One region of the Hafnia paralvei genome, then DNA from elsewhere that is predicted to be linked to it. Evidence: predicted binding sites of a transcription regulator. Region 1 holds the regulator's gene; the other holds the start of a gene.

The links. The regulator ArgR, encoded in region 1, controls arginine synthesis, uptake and breakdown. The targets are predictions, from matches to a motif close to ANTGAATAAAAATACANT.
Region 2: a site for ArgR is predicted at 3,338-3,355, ahead of argF (ornithine carbamoyltransferase). Genes of this name have one in related genera too.

The regions. Positions count from the first base shown of each region.
Region 1 covers NZ_CP083737.1:601,135-607,049, forward strand. Annotated here, with positions in the region: gene ppa (inorganic diphosphatase) at 3-533, opposite strand; gene fbp (class 1 fructose-bisphosphatase) at 806-1,810, opposite strand; gene mpl (UDP-N-acetylmuramate:L-alanyl-gamma-D-glutamyl-meso-diaminopimelate ligase) at 1,979-3,358, shown strand; gene yhcN (peroxide/acid stress response protein YhcN) at 3,553-3,816, opposite strand; gene yhcN (peroxide/acid stress response protein YhcN) at 3,952-4,215, opposite strand; gene argR (transcriptional regulator ArgR) at 4,646-5,116, opposite strand; gene mdh (malate dehydrogenase) at 5,584-5,915, shown strand, end outside.
Region 2 covers NZ_CP083737.1:4,156,356-4,162,270, forward strand. Annotated here, with positions in the region: gene K9N75_RS19275 (sigma-54 interaction domain-containing protein) at 1-838, shown strand, start outside; gene K9N75_RS19280 (ABC transporter substrate-binding protein) at 932-2,560, opposite strand; gene rraB (ribonuclease E inhibitor RraB) at 2,803-3,234, opposite strand; gene argF (ornithine carbamoyltransferase) at 3,402-4,418, shown strand; partial or broken gene K9N75_RS19295 (carbamate kinase) at 4,480-5,404, opposite strand; gene K9N75_RS19300 (MFS transporter) at 5,840-5,915, shown strand, end outside.

The DNA.
Region 1 (5,915 bases):
AATTATTTGTTTTTAGCGCGCTCGAAAGAGGCAACGATTTCAGCTTTAGCCGCTTCAGCGTTGTCCCAGCCTTCAACTTTAACCCACTTGCCTTTTTCCAGATCTTTGTAGTGTTCAAAGAAGTGGGAGATTTGGGCACGCAGCAGTTCAGGCAGATCGTTCACATCTTTGACGTGATCGTATTCTTTGGTCATTTTGCTGTGTGGAACAGCAACCAACTTCGCATCTTCACCTGCTTCGTCAGTCATTTTCAGCACGCCAACTGGGCGGCAACGAATAACTGAGCCAGGCTGCAGTGGGTACGGAGTTGGAACCAAAACGTCAACCGGGTCGCCGTCCAGAGACAGAGTGTGGTTGATGTAGCCGTAGTTGCAAGGGTAGAACATGGCAGTAGACATGAAACGGTCAACGAACAGGCAGCCGGTTTCTTTGTCTACTTCATATTTGATTGGATCAGCGTTAGCTGGAATTTCGATAACTACGTAGATATCTTCTGGCAGGTCTTTGCCAGCAGGGACATTAATCAAGCTCATGTCGGTTTCCTTTAATCAAACCAGAAATGGAGTGACGGCTATTATAGCGGTCACTCCACAAATGAACAGCCTATACCCATCATACTTGAAGTTGCATCTGTGTTGGCTGCATTCGCTCACCCTAATCACTTACTCAAGTAAGCTCATCGGGACTCACTCATTTGCCGCCTTGATGCAACTCCAATTATTTGGGGTATATACCCGCCATACTTCAAGCTGTAGGTCGCGTCGCGAGCCTAATGTCACTTAAAACCAAACGGGTACTGGCAGGATTATGCGTCTGGGAAATCACTCATGAAGCGCTCAGCGTCTTCAACCATTGAACTGGTACCAACGAAGAACGGTGCACGTTGATGCAGTTTTTCAGGTGCGATGTCCAGAATACGGCGGAAACCATCGGTCGCTTTACCCCCTGCTTGCTCAGCTAAGAACGCCATAGGATTGCATTCATACAGCAAACGCAGCTTGCCACTTGGATGGCTTGCAGTGCTTGGGTAGATATAAATGCCGCCTTTGAGCAGGTTGCGGTGGAAGTCGGCAACCAAAGACCCAATATAGCGAGAGGTGTAAGGACGCTGTGTGGCTTCGTCTTGTTCTTGGCAATATTTGATGTATTTCTTCACACCGAGAGGGAATTTAATGTAGTTCCCTTCGTTGATAGAGTACATATTGCCTTTTTCAGGGAAGCGTACGCGTTCATGCGACAGGCAGAAAACACCGAGCGATGGATCGTAGGTAAAGGCGTGAACCCCGTTACCAGTGGTGTACACTAGCATCGTTGAAGAACCATACACCACGTATCCTGCGGCAACCTGACGATTTCCCGGTTGCAGGAAATCCTCTTCAGTCACCGGTTGTCCGATGGGCGTAATACGGCGATAGATTGAGAAAATCGTACCTACCGAAACGTTTACGTCGATGTTAGAAGAGCCATCCAATGGATCCATCAAAACCACATACTTACCATTGTTGGCACGGTCGCCTTCAAAGATGACAATATCGTCTTCTTCTTCTGATGCGATACCAGCGACCTCGCCGCGCGCTTTTAAGGCGGCCTTGAGTTTTTCGTTGGCATAGAGATCCAGCTTCATCTGAACCTCACCCTGCACGTTTTCCGCACCACTTGCACCGAGAATATCCACTAAGCCCGCTTTGTTGATATCGCGGTGAATAATCTTGGCACCCAGTTTAATTGCGGAGAGGAGAGCGGTTAGTTCGCCAGTAGCGTGTGGAAAATCTTGCTGCTTTTCGACGATAAACTCGCCTAAAGTTTTCATGACACATTCCCTGATTCTGCGAAGGAGTAGCGATTTATTTACAAACCGCCAACGTTTTCGCAGCTATTCTAGCCAATGTATAAAGTGATTCCTAGGTAATTCCATTTCGCGTCAGCCGTTCTCAGCGTTAGAATGTGAACTGACTCGATGTAATCAACTGGAAACGATATGCGCATTCATATTCTTGGAATCTGCGGCACATTTATGGGCGGCCTTGCTTTGCTGGCTCGGACGTTAGGACATGAAGTGACGGGTTCTGATGCCAATGTTTATCCGCCGATGAGCACGCTACTAGAAAAAGAAGGGATCACGCTGATGGAAGGATACGATCCTTCACATTTGGATCCTGCACCTGACTTGGTGATCATTGGTAACGCGATGACGCGTGGTAACCCTTGTGTTGAAATGATTTTGGAGCAGGGAATTCCATACGTTTCTGGTCCACAGTGGCTGCATGATGAAGTATTGCGTCATCGCTGGGTGATTGCGGTTGCGGGAACGCACGGTAAAACCACCACCGCGGGTATGGTCACATGGATTCTGGAAGAGTGCGGTTATGAGCCAGGCTTCGTGATTGGTGGTGTGCCAGGTAACTTTGATGTTTCAGCTCGGATGGGCAATAGCCCATTCTTCGTGATTGAAGCCGACGAGTATGACTGTGCCTTCTTCGATAAACGATCCAAGTTTGTGCATTACTGCCCGCGCACATTGATCCTCAATAATCTTGAGTTCGATCATGCCGATATCTTTGACGATCTTAAGGCCATCCAGAAACAGTTTCATCATCTGGTTCGTCTGGTGCCAGGTAAAGGCCGCATTATTTCACCCGCCAGCGACGCAAACCTGAAGCAAGTCATGGCTATGGGGTGCTGGAGTGAGCAAGAGCTTAGTGGAGAAGATGGAACGTGGAATGCACGTAAGCTGAATCCAGATGCTAGCCATTTCGAAGTGCTGTTGGATGGCGATGTGGTGGGAGAGGTAAACTGGGGGTTAGTTGGCGAACACAATATGCATAATGGTTTAATGGCGATTGCGGCAGCTCGTCATGTCGGTGTATTGCCCGCGGATGCCTGTCGTGCTTTGGATTCCTTCATCAATGCCCGTCGTCGTTTAGAGCTACGCGGTGAAGCCTTTGGTGTAAAAGTTTATGATGACTTTGCCCACCATCCGACGGCAATTTTGGCAACGCTTTCTGCTTTGCGCAGCAAAGTAGGTGGAACCGCACGTATTTTAGCCGTGCTGGAACCTCGCTCTAATACCATGAAAATGGGCGTATCCAAAAACGATCTGGCTCCGGCACTGGGGCGAGCGGATGAGGTCTTTTTGTTCCAGCCTCACCACATTCCTTGGTTAGTGACTGAAGTAGCCGAAGCCTGCGTTCAGCCGGCTCATTGGAGTGCGGATATTGACGTATTGGTCGATATGATTGCGAAAACGGCTCAGCCTGGTGATTATATTTTGGTCATGAGTAACGGCGGCTTTGAGGGCATTCATAGCAAGCTGTTGAAGGCGCTAGAACACAAACAAGAGATTAGCGAGCAAGAATAAAATCATTCTATTGCTTTCGCTGATGTAAAAAGCCGTGGCTCTGCCCACGGCTTTTTTGTCTTTGGTGAGGGCAAAAAAAAGCCTTCGCAAGCGAAGGCAATGGGGTTCGTCTGGTTAGACGAGGGTATTAGTCAACGAGCTCAAGTTAGACACAGGAAACGTTGACCTTATGATGAAACGGTTAGAGCAATTAATTAGCGATAGATCTCTGCGGTAGCGTGGTAGTTACCATCGATACGAGCTTCAATAATGTGATAAGCAGTAGCTCCCTTTGCGTCGGCTTTATCAGAAAGCTGTGCTTTGATATCAGAAGGTGAACCATCAATACCGCTGGTGGTAATGGTGCCTAATGACTGCATAGAGGAAGCCTGCTCTGCGCTGATGGACTGTGCAGCAAATGCACCAAAAGAAACCATTGAAAGAAGGCCTAAAGCAGCGACGGTAGTTTTAATTTTCATGATTATTTTCCTGTTCTATTTCTGCCGCAGTACTTCGATCTTAGATTCAATGACGATTTTCTTTTTGGTCACTGCGGTTGTTAACGATTTTGACTGGCGAAGCTTTATGCTTCGTCTTGCAGGTGAAGCGGAATCTTATTTATAGATTTCAGCGGTTGCGTGGAATGAACCTTCATTACGCGCTTCAACGACACGATAGGCAGTTGCGCCTTGTGCATCCGCTTTGGCTGATAATGCTGCTCTGATATCGCTAGGTGCAGCGCTGACACCGCTAACACTGATAGTGCCGATAGGCTGCATGTTAGAGGCTTGAGCGTTATCGACTAGCTGAGCGGCGAATGCACCGAAAGAAAGAGATGAGAGAATAGCCAGAGCTGCGATAGAAGTTTTAATTTTCATGATGTATGCCTCAGAGATTATCTTATTTAGTTATTGAACTGTGATTCATGTCACGAAAAGAAGTGTACACCTAGTAACTATAAAAATTAATAGCTAGCTAATTGTTTTTTAGGTTTATTTGTTTGGTATTCACGTAGTAAATATATTCAATTGGAATAAAAACAGAGTGAATTTTGTTCTTTTTGGCTTAAATACTAATAAGATCAATAAAATGACATCATGTTGCAAAACGTGCGGAACATGGAGTTTACCCCCTGTCGCAGTACGTATGTTGACTGAAAAGACCATCATTATCATTAGGTGCAGAGTATTGTGCCGTACACATACGCTAAACTAGCAGAAAGGAGAGATCAGCTGAGCCAGAGGGGGGGAGAGGGAAATCAGGTAGGAAATGAATAGGCCCGACAAATAATCAGGCCAGAGAGTGGGCTTAAAGCTCTTGATCGAATAGTGACAAGATAGCGTCGTGCAGCTGTTCTACTGAAAAACCTTTGGCTGGCGTGGTGAAAATTGTGTCATCGCCTGCAATGGTTCCCAGAATGCCTTCTGATTTGCCTAATGAGTCTAATAAACGTGCAATCAACTGTGCTGCGCCTGGGCTGGTATGGATGACAACCACTGAATCGTTGTAATCGACGTCGAGCACGAGATTTTTCAGAGGGCTGCTGGTCGTTGGGACGCCAAGTTCAGCAGGCAGACAATACACCATCTCCATCTTTGCATTTCGCGTGCGCACTGCACCAAATTTGGTCAGCATACGAGATACTTTGGATTGGTTGATATTCTCAAAGCCTTCATCTTGCAGTGCCTGCACGATCTCACCCTGAGAGCTAAATTTCTCTTCCTTGAGTAGCGCCTTGAATGCCTTGATCAAGTCTTCTTGTTTTGTTGGAGTTCGCATTCTTCACCGTAGAAATAGAAATAGAGAACATTATTATGCGCAATAATGAATTTTTATGCAATTTAAGTGCAAAAAATATTAAGTCGGCCATTAAGAAATCAAACCGGCAAGGGCGTGATTTTATCACCTTGCTCATAAAATGAATATGTTAGTCGAATCTGTGACTAAGTCTTCATCATTGGTAAATGGTTTGTTATTAAAATGATGTTGTTGTGATGTAAAGGAAGGGTGTAATGTAACGGCCGGGTAATCAGCTGTGATAAGTGCGCAACGAATTCCTACTTTGTAACCCTATGCCTTTCATGCATAAGCTATTTTTTATTATAAACCTTGCAGTAGGACATGGAATTAGTGCGTCATATCCCAATCTTTGTGTTAACAGATTGTTTTTTAAGACATGATGGACTAAGGTGCGCGGTAATGCATTCACGGCACTCTTAAATTAAAGATAAATCAAGGAGTATAGAATGAAAGTTGCAGTTCTCGGCGCAGCCGGCGGTATTGGTCAGGCTCTCGCCCTTCTTCTTAAAACTCAGCTTCCTTCAGGTTCAGAACTCTCTCTTTATGACATTGCGCCGGTGACTCCGGGCGTTGCTGTCGATCTCAGCCACATCCCTACAGCAGTTAAAATCAAAGGTTTCAGCGGTGAAGATGCGCGTCCAGCATTGGAAGGCGCAGATATCGTGTTGATTTCTGCGGGTGTTGCACGTAAGCCGGGTATGGATCGTTCTGACCTGTTTAACGTAAACGCAGGTATCGTACGCAATCTGATTGAACAGGTAGCGAGTACTTGTCCGAA
Region 2 (5,915 bases), 1.2 Mb from region 1:
CATCGCCCTAAACTGTGGCGCGCTACCTCCAACGTTGATAGAGAGCACCCTCTTTGGCACAGTCAAAGGGGCTTTTACCGGTGCAGAAAATAGCCAAGGTTATCTTGAGCTTGCTGACGGTGGAACCCTGTTCCTCGATGAACTGAATGCCATGCCAATAGAAATGCAAAGCAAGCTACTGCGCTTTCTACAGGACAAAAGCTTCTGGAAATTGGGGGGAAATCATGAGATTCATTCCAACGTGCGTATCGTAGCAGCAATGAATGAATCCCCTACCCAGTTAATCAAGCAAAATAGAATGCGCGCAGACCTGTTCTATCGTCTTGGAGTAGGGATGCTCGCGTTGCCACCGCTTGCCTCCCGACCAGAGGATATCCTGCTTTTGAGTCGCTACTTTATTGATAAATATCGCGATGACGTTGAGCATGACATTCAGGGAATAAGTGAGAAGGCCTGCAGTATTCTACTGAAGCGCTCATGGCCTGGTAACGTCCGTATGTTGGAAAATACCATCGTACGCAGCATGATTATGCAAGAACGCGACGGTCCGTTAGAAAACATTGCTTACGATGAGGAGTGTCCAGAGCTATTCCCTGAAAGCAGCACGGCTCGCGAGGTGCCTGCAGAGCAACTCCATACTCTTGAGTCATTTGCCAGCAACGGCGATCTCGTCAGTCAAGTGGCCCAGTTTGAACAACACCTGATTACCCGTGCGCTTAATCATGCCAATGGCAACGTCGCAGAAGCCGCCAAAAAACTGGGGCTATCCCGTACAACGCTGCATTATAAAATCAAAAAATATGCGATTCGATTAGGGGTATTATCTAACGGAGCTTAACCATTTTAGTCATAATCCACCGGCCAAAAGGTCGGTGGATTAATATGAGTGACGTTTACAGAATATCTTTGTCAGAATAAAAAACGCATTCAGTTAATGTTTTTTAATGTACATGTCCTTGGTATAGAAATATCCAAGATTGTTAGTGTGATACCCACCGACATACGGTTTTACTAGCTTAACGACCACATATTGGTAAACAGGAATAGCAGGAACATTTTGCGCGAGAACATCTTCTGCCTTCTGGTAAAACTGCCCTCTTTGTTCAAGACTTCCAGCCATTGCCGCTTGCTTCATTGCCTCATCAAAATCAGCGTTGCTAAAGCCGGTAGTATTCTGACTATCGCCAGTACGGAAATTATTTAAAAAGGTTGAAGCATCATCATAATCGGCAATCCATGCATAGCGTACCAAGTCATAAGTGCGGCTGTGCATGGTGTCTAACATGGTTTTCCATTCCTGATTTTGCAGTTTGGCTTCCACGCCTAAATTTTTTTTCCACATCGAACTTGCCGCAATAGCAATTCGCTGATGAGACTCCGAGGTATTGTAGAGTAAATCAAAACTCAATGGTTTCGCTTCGCTAAAACCAGCCTCTTTCAGCAATTTCTTCGCCTCGGTGATCCGCTGTTCATGCGTCCAGCTTGCGTAGTCTGGCTTCTTGAACGTCACACCACCGGTCGTATCCTGACTCGTCATCCATGCCGGCCGCTGTCCCTGGCCTAATACTTTCTCGGCAATAATATCTTTATCTAAACCAAGGTTTAATGCCAACCGCACCCGAGGATCATTAAATGGCGCTTTTGTTGTATTGAATTGGTAATAATACGTCGCCAGATTGGGTTCAACATGAACCTGCTCACCCAACTGCGCTTTTAGCGCTTTAAATTGAATCTGCGGAACCGGATAAGCAATATCGATTTCTCCGGCTTTATAACGATTTATATCCGCTGTTTCAGATGCAATAGGTAAATAAGTCACACGGTTAATCACCGTATGGGCATCATCCCAATAGTTTTTATTACGTTCTCCAACCACTTTTTCATTCACAACCCATTGCGAAAGGGTGTAAGCACCGCTGCTGACAAAATTTCCCGGCTGAGTCCATTTATCGCCATATTTCTCTACGGTTTTCTGGTTGATAGGCACTAATGAGTTATGCGCCAGCATCGAAAGAAAATAGGCCACCGGCTGATTCAGCGTTACCTGTACGGTTTTATCGTCCAGCGCTTTGATACCAAGCGTATCCGGTGATTGCTTGCCCGCCACGATTTCCCCTGCGTTAGTGACATGCATGTTATTAAGATAGCTACCATAAGGAGAAACCGTTTTAGGATCGACAAGCCTACGCCAGCTAAATACCACATCCTGCGCGGTAATAGGCTCGCCATTCGACCACTTAATATCAGGTCTTAAATGAAACGTCCAAACGCGGTTGTCTTTATTCTCCCAGCTTTCAGCCAATCGAGGCTCTATGCTGCCATCGTGTTTAATGCCGACCAGCCCATCAAAAAAATCGCTGATAATATTAAACTCAACGTCGCTCTCGACCTTATGCGGGTCAAGCGATGCGGGTTCACTGCCGTTATTTCTGACGAGTTCCTGCTTAGTCGCCAGTTCTGTTCCTGCGGGGATAACCGCCGCCAGCGCAGAGCTACACATTCCCATTAGCCCTAATGTAAGCCAGATATTGCGTTGTATTTTATGTTGGTTTGCAGCCATTACGTTCACCTTATGCAGTGATTTTTATAGGTATTATTTGTTTAATCTCTATGGCTTCGATTTACAATGAATTTAACTAACTATTTACATTAGATGTGACATACCGCATTTACATCACGCGCCTATTTATTCAACGCGTAATTCAATACTGATAAATATAAAAACTAACCAAAAAAATACGCAAAAAAAATCCGGTGCCATTACTGACACCGGATCCACTGTTCTCAATGAGAAGTTAAAGATTAATGGCGAATGCCGTTATCATCTTCATCAACGCCTTCCGCGTCGTCTTCGTCATCTTCGTCGCCTTCTTCACCATTTGGATCTTCGAAGTAGGTACCCCAGCCGTCGTAATTCACGTTCATTTTTTCGGCTAGGTTCATCAGCTGTTCAACCTGAGTGTCGATAACTTCCGCATTCAGACCGACTTCGCTGATCACATCACAGCACATCAACAATGTACCGTCTTCAACTTCCAGTTCTTCGGCATCCGTCACTTCATAACCCAGTTTGAAAGCTTCAACCGCCGCTTTCTCTAACAGCTCGAAGTTATCCGCCGAAAGGTGGTGTTCAATAGTGTATAACGCGTCCGGATCGCTACCGTCATCCAGCAGTTCTTCAATGATCAGGCGAGTTTCTTCACGTTGTTCTTCTAATAGCTCAGGGTTTGCCATGTCTTTGTCCTCAATCTGTGTGCAATCGCGCTAGTTTCATTCTCCCACAGCCACGGCTGCGCCTCCATAAGAAACGTGAATATTTATCTGACTGGGGGTTGATTTTGAATTTTAATACACTTAATGTGAATATTAATTCATCAAGCACAATAAAAACACAACTGGGGATGGGCACTATGAGTCAGCTATATCAGCATCACTTTCTTAGACTATTAGATTTCACTCCTGCGGATATCGCATACCTACTCACTTTAGCCGCTGAGTTAAAGCAGGCTAAAAAGGCAGGCAATGAACCGCAGACGCTGAAAGGTAAGAATATCGCGCTCATCTTCGAAAAAGACTCCACCCGAACCCGTTGCTCTTTCGAAGTTGCCGCTTATGACCAAGGAGCCAACGTGACCTATTTAGGCTCCAACGGCAGCCAGATTGGCCATAAAGAATCCATTAAAGACAGCGCACGAGTTCTGGGCAGAATGTACGACGCTATTCAATACCGTGGGTGGGGGCAAGAGGTGGTCGAAACGCTGGCTCAGTATGCCGGAGTACCGATTTGGAACGGGCTTACCGACGAATTCCATCCAACCCAAATTTTGGCCGATCTGCTTACAATTCAGGAGCATATGCCAAACAAGCCACTATCGCAGGTAAAACTCGCGTATTTGGGCGATGCACGTAACAACATGGGTAATTCTCTGCTGGAGGGGGCCGCTCTGATGGGAATGGAGCTACGTTTAGTGGCCCCAAAAGCCTGCTGGCCGGAAGCGGAGCTGGTAGCTCAGTGCCAAGCTATTGCCGATAAAACTGGAGCCAAGCTCGTTCTTACTGAAGATCTCGCCGAAGGCGTGAAAGATGCCGATTTCCTGTATACCGACGTTTGGGTTTCTATGGGAGAACCGAAAGAAGTGTGGAAAGAACGTATCGCGCAGCTACTGCCGTATCAAGTCAACATGAACGTGATTAAGCTAACGGGTAATCCACAGGTCAAATTCCTGCACTGCTTACCTGCATTTCATGACGATCAAACGGCCGTCGGCAAACAAATGGCGGAACAATACGGCTTACACGGCGGAATGGAAGTCACCGACGAAGTATTCGAATCTGAACATAGCATTGTGTTCGACGAAGCAGAAAATCGCATGCATACCATTAAAGCCGTAATGGTGGCGACGTTGGGTAAACTCTAATTACAACTCTACTCACCAACAAATCAGCGCGCCTGATATTCATCGGCGCGCTAATTTTATTTTAAATCGCGGTCACGACTTCAGGCCTAATACAAGTGCCTTTTTCTCGGCGTAAAATTGCTTCGGCATCGGATAACGCGCCAATGAATGCCGTTCCGCCGGTTTGTTCGACAAACTCAATGACGGCCTCCGCCTTTGGCCCCATGGCACCATCAGGTGCGGCAAAAGGACGCAATATTTCAGGCGTAACATCACGCAAAGCTCTAGCCTGCGGCGTCCCCCAATCCTGATAGACCGCATCTGCGTCGGTTAAAATCATTAAATATTCAGCTTGCAGCTCTTGGGCTAGTAAAGAAGCGGATAAATCCTTATCGATAACTGCTTCAACGCCACAATAGCCATGTTGATTCGCAATCACCGGCATTCCACCGCCCCCAGCACAAACTACAATATGATCGCTATCTAGCAAGCACTTAATGGAGGCAAGCTCTACCACCTTCCTCGGCTTAGGCGAGGCCACAACACGGCGAAAATATTGACCATCCGCTTTCATCGTCCAGCCATAACGCGCCTCTGGCTCATGTTGCTGATCGGGGGAGGTATACAGGGCCAATAAATTTACTCGGATGCTGGAACGCGGGGTCATCTGCCTCCACTTGAATGCGTGTCAAAAGAGTAACCACCTGTGGAATACTCTCTTTTTGCTCCAGCGTTTGAGCAATCATATACCCCAACATTCCCTGAGTTTCAGCCACGAGAATATCCAGCGGATACGCAGGCGTTTGCTGATCCAAGGCCCCTTGCAACGCAAGTAAGCCTACCTGTGGGCCATTACCATGCACAATCACCACTCGATAATTTTTGACCAGACCAGCAACTACCTCTGCCACCTGAGTAATATTTTTGTACTGATTTTGGGCCGAAAGAGTTTCTCCACGCTGCAAAATAGCGTTTCCTCCCAGCGCGATAACAACGGTTGGTTTCATTTTATTCCCCATAAAAAGCGTTAATTTGTTGGGGTAAAAATAAGTTTATTTAAAATATAAAATGTGATGGTTGCTACATTTAAAATACAGTCTATTATTTTTTTATAATCAGAATGCCACGCCGCCATTTAATTAAATAAAATTGAATAATAGATTTTTTAATTTTTTTTACTAATAAGCCTTCAAATAAGAAAACTTACCTTACAATAGATCAAATGTGATTTATCTCACCAGAATCCCCTTACGATTATTATAGCTTACCGTCATAGCGATTTGGCACGAACCATTTTTCATTATAGCTATGCCCAATAATTTCAATATTTGGGACGGTAGCATTTTTGACGTCCAGCACCACCGATTGAATCAGTGATAGGGATGAGCAGAACAGCTAACGCTCCAAATGCTAGAAGTGCTGGGTATTCAGGGGAGTATCTTATGTCACAATCGATAGAGCATGCGGGCTCACCGCAAAAAACAGGTATACCAGCTTGGTGGGTAACTGTATTTTTAT